2 regions of the Mesorhizobium sp. M1182 genome follow, and region 2 is predicted to be linked to the other one. Evidence: predicted binding sites of a transcription regulator. Region 2 holds the regulator's gene; the other holds the start of a gene.
What was found. Region 2 encodes PhoB, which activates phosphate uptake and scavenging genes when phosphate is short. Its sites were predicted from a motif close to TGTCATNNANCTGTCAT; they were not measured.

Region 1 (5,726 bases), on a different contig from region 2:
CCCGCGGCGCCAGGACGGCAGCTTGTCGCCGCGCCACCGCTGGCGCCGGAACTGCCGGCCTCCAACCGCGAAGGCCTGCCCTTCCTGACGCTCGTCGCCATCGTCGTGCTGGCAGCCTTTTCGCATCTGACCGGGACGCCGATCTTCATCACCATCGGCCTTTTGGCGACAGCCATCGCCGGGCTCGCCATGCATCTGCGCAACAGGCGCACCGAGCGCCGCGCGGTGGCCCTGCTCGATGCCACGACCGCCCGCAGCCGCGCCGAAATAGAGACGCTGGCCGACCGCATGTGGGAGATGCAGGAGAGCGAGGAGCGCTTTCGCGGGCTGATCGATGCACTCGGCGATCTCGTCGTCCATCGTGACCGCGACGGCCACATTGTCTACGCCAACAAGGTTTTCGCCGACCTTGTCGAAACCGACCAGCGCGACCTTGCCGGCAAGACCCTGGCCGAACTAGGCATCGATGTCGGCATCGTCCCCGACGCCGCGTTTTCCGACCATGAATGCCTGAGTTCCACCGACGTCGCCATTCGCACGCCGGACGGCCCACGCTGGTTCTCTTGGATCGAGCTGTCGGTGCGCGACAAGGACAGCGGCGCCGTTTCGCATCGCGCCATCGCCCGCGACATCACCGCTCGCAAGCGCGCCGAATCCTCGCTGATCACCGCCCGCGAGCGGGCCGAATATGCGAGCCAGGCCAAATCGCGCTTCCTCGCCACCGTCAGCCACGAGATCCGCACGCCGATGAACGGCATCATGGGCATGGCCCGGCTTCTCGCCGACACCAGCCTTTCGCCCGAGCAGCGGACCTATGTCGGCGCCATCTCGACCTCGGCCAGCGCGCTGCTGGCGCTGATCGAGGACCTGCTCGACTACTCCAAGATCGAGGCCGGCCGCTTCGATCCCGAACCGCAGCCGATGTCGGTGCGCGAGATCGCCGACAATGTCATCGAGCTTTTGGCGGCGCGGGCTTTTGCCAAGGATATCGGCCTCGGCTGTCATGTCGAACCCGACGTGCCGCAGCTGATCACCGCCGACCCCGGCAGGGTCAGGCAGGTGCTGCTCAATCTCATCGGCAACGCCGTCAAGTTCACCGACAGCGGCGGCGTCCTGGCAAGCATCGCCCGCGTCCGCACCGAAACCACCGACCGCATCCGCTTCACCATCACCGACACCGGCCCCGGTCTACGCGAGGAGGACATGGAGCGCATATTCGAGGACTTCGAACAGGCTGACGGCACCTCGACCCGTGCGCATGGCGGTGCCGGCCTCGGTCTCGCCATTTCCAAGCGCCTGGTGACCGCCATGGGCGGCACTATCTCTGTGTCAAGCCGGCTTGGCCAGGGGTCCGAATTCGTCTTCGAGATTCCCGCTATTTCCGCCGTCGAGGCGCCGCAGATCCGCCAGGACGCGCTGTCGGGCCGGCATGCCGTGATCGTGTCGAAGAACCTGGTCGAGGCCGAAGCCCTCGCCCGCACCATTCGCGCCAATGGCGGCACGGTCGATCTGGCCACCGCCGCCGCCCAGGCCACCCCTTTCGCCGAGAGCTGCGACGTGCTGCTGATCGATGCTGCCATGGAGCAAAGCGACGGCAGGCTGCTCAGGCGCCTGCGCCAGAGCGGATTTGCCGATTGCGAGGCAGTGACGCTGATTGCACCGACCGACCGTGGCATGCTTGGCGAGTTCCGTGCCAATGGTTACGCCACCTTCCTTGCGAGGCCGGTGCGCGGCGAGACATTGCTGCGCGTGCTTTTGACCAGCCACGCGCCGGTCATCGCCGAGCCGCAACTGCAAAGGCGCGGCGCGCAGGCGGGGCACGCCATTGGCGCCCGCCAGCAGGGCCTGTCGGTGCTGATCGCCGAGGACAACGACATCAACGCCATGCTGGCCCGCGCCACGCTGCTGAAGGCCGGGCATCGCGTGAAAGTGGTCGGCAACGGCAAGGCCGCCGTCGAGGCGGTCATCAGCACCGGCCACAAGCACCGTTACGACGTGGTGCTGATGGACTTGCATATGCCTGTCATGGACGGCCTGGACGCCATCGCCGCCATCCGCCGCCATGAGGAGGAGACCGCGGTGCCGCCAGTGCCGATCATGGTGCTGTCGGCCGACAGCCAGGAAAAGACCCGCCACGCCGTGCTCGCTCACGGTGCCAGCGGCTTCGTCACCAAGCCGCTCGACCCCGATGCCCTGGTTCATGCGGTCGAAGGGCAAGCGGCCGCCTGAGGCACAACATAGACGGTTGATAGATTGCCCAGCCGACGAAGTATTGCCCGCAGAGCCGTATCACGGTACTGTCACAATCCTGTTGCACCTACACCGTATCCCCGTGCCAAGAGGGATGGCTCGAAGGAGAATCACTCGTGCATACAGTCATGCCGGAATGTGATGCTCGGCCGAACGCCAGCGGGCCTTTGCTCGTCGGCCGGAACGCCGATGCCGTCATAAAAGGCGCATCGCTCGGCCGCATCGGCAATCTCGAAGTGCGGCTCGCCCGCAACGAGGCCGAGATCGCTGCCGCGCAGGAAGTGCGCTACCGGGTGTTCTACGACGAGCTTGGTGCCAGGAAGGACCTGTTCCAGATGCAGGACCGCCGCGATGCCGATCGCTTCGATCCCCTCTGCGATCATCTGCTGGTCTTCGATACTTCGCTTTCCGGCCCCGAGCATCGCCGCATCGTCGGCACCTACCGCCTGCTGCGGCAGGAGATTGCCGCGGCCGCCGGCGGCTTCTATTCCGAAGGTGAATTCGAGCTGACCAAGCTCATCGCGCGGCATCCCGGCCAGCGCTTCCTCGAGCTCGGCCGCTCCTGCGTTCTGCCGGAATACCGCTCGAAGCGCACCATCGAGGCGCTGTGGCAAGGCATATGGGCCTACATCAACCATTACGGCATCGGCGTGATGACCGGCTGCGCGTCGTTCCACGGCACCGTGCCTGCGGCACATGCCGAGGCGCTGACCTATCTTGCCCACCACTGCCGGACGAATTCATCCTGGGACGTGCGCGCCGTCGCCGGGCGCTATTGTTCCATGGATCTGATGCCGATCGAGGCCGTCAACACCAAGGCGGCGATCGCGGCGATGCCGCCGCTGGTCAAGGGCTATCTGCGCGTCGGCGCGCGCATTGGCGACGGTTGTGTCATCGACCGTGAATTCTCGACGGTCGACGTGTTCGTGGTGATGCCGGTCAAGGAGATCGGTGCCCGCTACGTCAATTATTATGGTGGAGAAGCGCAGCGGTTTGCGGCCTGAATAGGGCAGTAGGGGAGTAGGCGGAGAGAAGGCAAGGGCCCGAGTAGGCAATTGCTCTACTTTACCCGACGTAGCGCTATTCCCTACTCCCGTACTGCCCTATTCCCCTACTCCCCTAACTTACGCATCTTTCTCAGCCTGCTCGTTGACCGGCCCCGGCTCCACCGGCGCTTCGCTTGCGACATGCTTGGGGCCGCCCTTGGCGACGCCGACCATGGCCGGCCGCAGCACACGCTCGCCGATCGAATAGCCGGGCTGCACGACCTGCACGACCGTGTTGGCCGGTACGTCGGGATTGGGCACCTCGAACATCGCCTGGTGGAAATTCGGATCGAATTTCTCGCCCTCGGGCTCAAGCTTCTTCACGCCGTGGCGTTCCAGCGCCGACAGCATGGCGCGCTCGGTGATCTCGACGCCGTCGATCAGCGCCTTGAAGCCGGCATCGCCCGACGCCTTGGCCTCCTCCGGGATGGCATCCAGCGCACGGCGCAGATTGTCTGACACCGAAAGCATGTCGCGGGCAAAATTGGCAACCGCATAGGCGCGCGCATCGTGGACGTCCCGCGCGGTACGGCGGCGCAAATTCTCCATGTCGGCCGCGACGCGCAGCGCGCGATCCTTCAGCTCTTCGTTTTCCTTCAGAAGCCGCACAAGCGCCTCATAGTCGCCGTCGACGCCACCTTCCCTTGGCTCCGCGGCAGCCTCGGTCTTCTCGGCTTCATCGGGCGCGCGTTCGTCTTTTGCCTGGTCGCTCATCGCCGTTTCCCGTCATTTTCGAATGGTGTGGATTTGCGCCCGATATCGAGGTTTAGCGGCCAAAAATCAAGGGGCAAGCGATACTGCAGCCGCTGTCGCTGCTTGATGGCGGACGGCGCAGACCTTTCGATTTTAATTCAAACTTTACCGTACCCGACGGCTTTGCTTGCCGGGACACTACAATGCGGGAACCATTCCTCCCTTGGAAGAGTTTCGAAGCCGACACAGGATTTTGGATGATGCCCCGCAGGAATGGCGAAAAACGCGACGGGCTCGCCGCCGATATCCGGCGCCAGCTCGGCACCGAGGCGACCAAGCGCTTTCTGCGCACCTTACCGGCCTTCCGCACGGAGTCCGATATTCCCGACCGTCTGAAGGAATTGCTCGACCGCCTGGACGGCGTCGAAGCCAAGGTGGTCGCAGGCGGGCGCCGTCGGTAGACACCGTCGCCAGCAACGCGACCTGCGATTGCGGCCGCAATTCCTCGCCATCGCGCGACATTTACCCGCAGTAACTTTGCGTGATCTCCGCCTTGCGGCAGCGCGCCGCTCCGCCTATGTTTCATGATGAACATGATTTCCCCCGAAGCTGTGGCAAACAGCAAGCGCGCCTGGTTGAAGATCCTGTCGCGCTATAAAAAGCCCGACAGGCGTCGCAGCGCCGTCGAACTCGCCATCACCCTCATCCCCTTCGCCACGCTGTGGGCACTGTCCTCGGCCGCTTATGCCTATGGCCATTGGTGGGGTCTGGTCCTCATCCTTCCGGCAGCCGGCTTTCTGGTGCGTATCTTCATGATCCAGCACGATTGCGGCCACGGCTCCTTCTTTGCCAACCGCTATGCCGACGACTGGATCGGCCGCGTGCTTGGCGTGTTGACGCTGACGCCCTACGATTGCTGGCGCCGCGCCCACGCAACCCATCACGCCAGCGCCGGCAATCTCGACGAGCGCGGCACCGGCGACATCAAGACACTGACGGTCGCTGAATATCGGCAACTGTCATGGCGGGGCCGGCTCGCCTATCGCCTCTATCGTCATCCGCTGGTGATGTTTGGCCTTGGCCCGATATGGATCTTCATTTTCGAGCAGAGACTGCCCTTGGGCATGATGCGGGGCGGTTTCACCCCCTGGGTGTCGTCGATGTCGACCAATCTCGCCATCGCGGTCATCGCCGCGCTGCTCATCTGGTTCGTTGGCCCCGGCGCGTTCCTGGTCGTGCATTTGCCGATCGTCATCCTCGCCGGATCGGCCGGCATCTGGCTGTTTTATGTCCAGCATCAGTTCGAGGAGACGGAGTGGACAAAGGACTCCGAGTGGGAATTCCAGCACGCTGCCCTGCACGGTTCGTCCTATTACGACCTGCCGCCGGTGCTGAACTGGATCACCGGCAATATCGGCGTCCACCACGTGCATCACCTCTCGGCCAAGGTGCCATGCTACCGGCTTCCGGAAGTGTTGAGGGACTATCCGGAGCTGCGTGAGATCGGCCGCGTCACACTCCTCGACAGCCTGCGCTGCGTCAAGCTGGCGCTGTGGGACGAGAGTCGCAGCAAGCTGGTATCGTTCCGCGAAGCGCGGATGGCCGTGTAAAGCATACCGCCGCACCTAAAGCGCGTCGCGCTCGACCGGCCTCACGCGACGCGCTTTAGGTTGTTGTTTATGCATGCCGTTATCGCAAAACCGCTGACACTTTTGCGCGACATGCGTTAGGGGTGCG
Region 2 (5,726 bases):
CAGGTCGATATTGCGCATGACGATAACCAGCACCATTCCGGCGGCCATTATGGCCACGGCGGAAGTCTGCACCGACAGGTTCCAGAGATTGCGTGGCGTCAGGAAGGTCCGGCTGTCGAAGTCGAACGGATTGACGCCGAGCCGTACGCTGGAAATGACATGCAGGCCGACCCAGATGACCAGCAGCGCGCCGACCATGCCGAGCATGCGCGTGTCGAGTTCGGTTGCCTTGAGAAATCGGGCAACGATGCCGAGCTCGGATTCCCGTGCCCGGTCTGCCGTGCTGTCGACCGGCGTGTTGGACGTCGTGTCGGTCATGATGTTTCTCCCGCCGGGTTGCCGTCTGCCGCGGATGCCGGAAGCAGCCTAGAAGTTATCCGCCGGAAGCGGAAAAACAACTCTTGTTGAAAAACGCCGCGGCGAGCGGCCGCGGCGTTCGGACTTCTCGGAAACGTCGGCTCAGTTGCAGACTGCAACAGTGCCAGCCGTCACGCCGGCGCAGACCTCTTCTTTCTTGATCCAGCCGGCGTCGATGACGACGTTGAGGTTGTCCTTGGTGATGGCGACCGGGGTCAGGAACAGCGACTTGACGGTATTGCCGCCGGGCGTGGTGAAATCCTTCACGCCGGCAATGTCGGTCATCTGCTTGCCGTCGGCCAGCTGCGAGGCGATCTCGGCGGCATTCTTGCCGAGCTCGCGCGCATCCTTCCACACCGACACGGTCTGTGTGCCGAGCGCGATGCGGTTCAGCGCGGCGTGGTCGCCGTCCTGGCCCGAAACCGGAACCGATCCGGCCAGCCCTTGCGCTGTCAGCGCGGCGACGACGCCGCCGGCAGTGCCGTCATTGGCCGCGACCACGGCATCGACCTTGTTGTCGTTGGCGGTCAGGAACTGTTCCATGTTCTTCTGAGCGTTGGCCGGCAGCCAGCCGTCGGTATAGGCCTCGCCGACATTCTTGATCTTGCCGCTGTCTATTGCCGCCTTCAGCACCTCCATCGAACCGGCAAACAGGAAATCGGCATTCGGATCGGAACCCGAACCCTTGATGAAGACATAGTTGCCTTCCGGCTTCACCTTGAAGACTTCCCGGGCCTGCATGCGGCCGACTTCCTTGTTGTCGAAGGTCAGGTAAAAGACGTCCTTGTTCTCGATCAGCCGGTCGTAGCCGACAACCGGAATACCTTCGTCCAGCGCCTTTTGCACGGCCGGCCCGATGGCCGAGGCGTCCTGCGCCAGGATGATCAGTGCGTTGGCGCCCTGCGAGATCAGGCTCTCGACGTCGGTGAGCTGCTTGCCGGGGTTGGACTGTGCGTCGGCGGAAATATACTTGTCGCCTGCGGCCTCGATGGCCGCCTTCATTGCGGCCTCGTCGGTCTTCCAGCGCTCTTCCTGGAAGTTCGACCAGGAAACGCCGATGACCTTGTCTTTAGCCTGCGCCACCGACGCCAGCGCCAGCGTCATGGCGACACCCGCCAGAATGGCGGTCGTGAATTTCTTCATCATATCCTCCCTGCGCCGCGTACGGCGTGACCAATTGGCTCAAAGACCAGCTTAGAAGCTCTAATTTTTTCGAGCATCGAAAAAATACTGGCCCGATCTCCGGCTGCTGTCAACATCGATTCTGATGGATTTTGATGACTCTGCGAGTTTTTTCGAGCGTCGGAATAAACGATGACAGCGCCACCTGCATCTGACACTATTTGCCTCATCCGACACTATTTGTCGGACATTACCGACGGCTTCCGGTTCATGAGCGGCCGCGGCAACCGGGAGGAAAGCAAAACAATGTCGGTCGGAATCCGCCATGACGATTTGCGCCGGCGCAACCGGGCGATGGTGATCTCGGCGGTGCGCCGGGCCGGCCAGCCATCGCGTACTGAGATCGCAGCTACCACCGGCCTCAGTCATTCGACCATATCGGCGATTTCTTCCGACCTGATACGGGAAGGCATCCTCGCCGAGAGCAAGCCAAGTGAGCCCGTTTCGTTGAAACGCGGTCGTCCGCAAGTCGGCCTCGCCCTCAACCCGGAAGCGGCGGCGGTGCTGACCGTGGTGTTGTCGCTGAATTTCCTTTCGGCCGCCATTATCGACTATACGGGACAGGTGGTCGCCGAGGAACAGCGCCGGCTGGACACGCTGACTATGCCGCGCGACGAGCTGATCCGTGAATGCATGGCCATCGTCCGGCGCCGGCTGCAGGATCCAGATCTTGACGTCCGCAGTGTCGCCCGCATCGCCCTGGCGATTCAGGGCATTACCGACTCCCCTGCACGCGCCATGCTGTGGTCGCCGATCACGCCGCAGACCGACATCGCCTTTGCCGACATGCTGGAGGACGAATTCGGCATCCCGGCAACGGTGGAGAACGACTGCAACATGATGGCGGTGGCTTTGCGCTGGCGCAATCCGGATCGCTATCGCGACGACTTCATCGCCATCCTGCTTTCGCATGGCATCGGCATGGGGCTGGTGCTGAAGGGCGAACTGTTCACCGGGACGCATTCCTCGGGCGGCGAATTTGGCCACATGATCCATCGTCCGGGCGGCGCGCTCTGCCGTTGCGGGCGGCGCGGCTGCATCGAGGCGTATGCCGGGAACTACGCCATCTGGCGCAACGCCAGGCAGATGAGCGAAGACAGCGAACCGGTCGCCGACGTCAGCGACGCCGACATGCGCGCACTGGCGGCCCGGGCGCGCGAGAAAGATGGGCCGGAACGCGAGGCCTACCGCAAGGCCGGCGAAGCGCTGGGTTTCGGTCTCGGCTCGCTGTTCGCGCTGATCGATCCGGCACCGGTCGCGATGGTCGGCGCCAGTGCCGCCGCCTTCGATCTGATCGAGCCGGCCTTGCGGAAGGCAATCGCCCAGACCGCCGGCGGCCAGCATTCAGGCTCGATCTCCTTCGATACAGAGCCGAACGAATTGCCTCTGATCCGCGAAGGCTGCGCGATGCGGGCGTTAAGCTTCGTCGACCAGGAGATTTTCGCGCCGGGCGCGCAAATGAGGCCCAGCGTCAGAAAGAACGTAGCCTGACCAGGCGGGTCAATCTTCCCTGATCGCATAGCCGGCGCCGCGGATGGTGCGGATGACATCCGGCATCCGGCCGTTGTTGACGGCTTTGCGCAGCCGCCCGACATGCACGTCGACGGTGCGTTCGTCGATGTAGATTGTCTCCCCCCAGACATTATCGAGTAACTGGCTGCGCGAGAAGACACGGCCCGGATGCCGCATCATGAACTCGAGCAGCCGGAATTCGGTCGGCCCGAGCCTGATTTCGCTCTTCTTGCGATAGACCCTGTGCGATTCGCGATCGAGCACGATGTCGCCGACCTTCAGCACGCTGGACAGCACTTCCGGCTTGGCGCGCCGCAGCAGCGCCTTGACCCTGGCCATGAATTCCGGTGTCGAAAACGGCTTGACCAGATAGTCGTCGGCGCCGGTCGAAAGACCGCGCACCCGGTCGCTCTCCTCGCCGCGCGCGGTCAGCATGATGATCGGCAGCCGCTCGGTTTCGGGGCGCACCCGCAACCGACGACAGAGCTCGATGCCGGAAACCGCTGGTATCATCCAGTCGAGCACCAAAAGGTCGGGCACATTCTCCTGCAAACGGATCTCGGCTTCGTCGCCGCGTGTCACCACCTCGACCTGGTAGCCTTCGGATTCGAGATTGTAGCGGAGCAGCACACCCAACGGCTCCTCGTCCTCCACCACCATTATGCGTGGTGCGATCATCGGCTGGGCACCCCCATCATGTCACCGGTGCGGACATTGTCGTTTCGTCCTGCTTCGGACGATTGACCGGCAATTGCTCGCCGGTCAGCACATAATACGCATTTTCGGCGATGTTGGTGACATGGTCGCCGATCCGCTCCAGATTCTTGGCGCAGAACAGCAGGTGCGTGCAAGCGGTGATGTTGCGCGGATCTTCCATCATGTAGGTCAACAGCTCGCGGAACACGGACGTGTATTTAACGTCGATGCGCTCGTCGGCGGCACGAAGCTTGGCCAACGCGGCCGCATCGCCTGCAGCATATTCCTCGATGACACCCTGCACCTGGATGAGAACCAGCTGCGCCATCGCGTCGATGGAATGCGACAGGTCCCGCGGCGTGGCGCTGAGGCCGACCGCACTCACGCGCTTGGCGATATTCTTGGCAAGGTCGCCGATGCGTTCGAGGTCGCCCGCCATGCGGATCGCTCCGACCACATGGCGAAGATCGTGGGCCATCGGCTGGCGTTTGGCGATCAGGGTGATAGCGCGGTCGTCCAGTTCGCGTTGACGCGCATCCATGATGGCGTCGTCGGAAACGACGCGTTGCGCCAGCACGTTGTCGGAATTCAACAGCGCCTTGGTCGCCCCGCCGACCATCGAACCGGCGAGGTCGGCCATGTCGCGGATCAGCTTGCTGATCTGCTCGAGATCCTCGTCGAAAGAAGCGACTGTGTGTTCGCCCATGGTCCTGTCCTCATATGCATGATCGGAACGGCTCAGCCGAAGCGGCCAGTGATGTAGTCCTGCGTGCGCTTCTCGCGGGGCGACGTGAAGATCTTCTCGGTCCGGTCGAACTCGACCAGTTCACCCAGATACATGAAGGCCGTCTGGCGCGACACGCGCGCCGCCTGCTGCATGTTGTGGGTGACGATGACGATCGTGTAGTCGGCTTGCAATTCGTCGATCAGTTCCTCGATCTTGGCAGTCGACAGCGGGTCGAGGGCCGAAGCCGGTTCGTCGAGCAGAATGACTTCCGGCTTCACGGCCACGGTGCGGGCGATACAGAGCCGCTGCTGCTGGCCGCCGGATAGGCTCAAGCCGCTGGCGTTGAGCTTGTCCTTGACCTCGCTCCACAGCGCGGCGCGCTTCAACGCCTGTTCGACGCGGCCGTCCATCTCGGACTTGCCGAGGTTCTCGTAGAGCCTGACGCCGAAGGCGATGTTCTCGTAGATCGACATCGGGAACGGCGTCGGCTTCTGGAACACCATGCCGATCTTGGTCCTGAGGAGGTTGAGATCCTGCGACCGGTCGAGAATGTTCTTGCCGTCGAGCAGCACCTGGCCCTCGGCCGTCTGTTTTGGGTAGAGCTCATAGATGCGGTTGAACACACGCAGCAGCGTCGATTTCCCGCAGCCCGAAGGGCCGATGAAGGCCGTGACGCTGCGCTCGGGCAGCGACAGGCTGATGTCCTTCAGCGCCTTGCTCTGGCCGTAGTAGAAGTTGAGATTCTTGACCTCGATCTTCGTCTTCTCGGTGACCGTTTCGGTCATCGTCATGTCTGGGGACAACATCTGTGTCATCTGTCCTCTCTGCGTCCGGTAAGGCTGCGGGCGAGGATGCTCAAGCCCAGAACCGTCAGGGTGATTATGAGTGCGCCGGTCCACGCCAGTTGCTGCCATTCCTCGTAAGGGCTGAGAGCGAACTGGAAGATGGTCACCGGCAGGCTGGCCATCGGCGCGTTGATATTGCTGCTCCAGAACTGGTTGTTGAGCGCGGTGAAGAGCAGCGGCGCCGTCTCGCCGGAAATGCGTGCTATCGCCAGCAATATGCCGGTGACGATGCCGGACAATGCGGCGCGGTAGGCGACCGAACGGATCACCACCCAGCGTGGCGCGCCGATCGCGGCACCGGCTTCACGCAACGCGTTCGGCACCAGGTTGAGCATGTCTTCAGTGGTGCGCACGACCACCGGAATGACCAGGATGGCAAGCGCAACGGCGCCGGCAATGGCCGAGAA

Region 1: the regulator PhoB is predicted to act here: its motif matches at 2,299-2,315, upstream of olsB (l-ornithine N(alpha)-acyltransferase).

The regions. Positions count from the first base shown of each region.
Region 1 is NZ_JAMYMD010000002.1:387,605-393,330, forward strand. Features, by position in the region: gene NKH33_RS04445 (PAS domain-containing hybrid sensor histidine kinase/response regulator) at 1-2,229, shown strand, start outside; gene olsB (l-ornithine N(alpha)-acyltransferase) at 2,379-3,254, shown strand; gene grpE (nucleotide exchange factor GrpE) at 3,375-4,010, opposite strand; gene NKH33_RS04460 (hypothetical protein) at 4,247-4,450, shown strand; gene NKH33_RS04465 (fatty acid desaturase) at 4,577-5,599, shown strand.
Region 2 is NZ_JAMYMD010000003.1:152,132-157,857, forward strand. Features, by position in the region: gene NKH33_RS05645 (sugar ABC transporter permease) at 1-318, opposite strand, end outside; gene xylF (D-xylose ABC transporter substrate-binding protein) at 460-1,500, opposite strand; gene NKH33_RS05655 (ROK family protein) at 1,786-3,030, shown strand; gene phoB (phosphate regulon transcriptional regulator PhoB) at 3,040-3,729, opposite strand; gene phoU (phosphate signaling complex protein PhoU) at 3,746-4,453, opposite strand; gene pstB (phosphate ABC transporter ATP-binding protein PstB) at 4,486-5,289, opposite strand; gene pstA (phosphate ABC transporter permease PstA) at 5,286-5,726, opposite strand, start outside.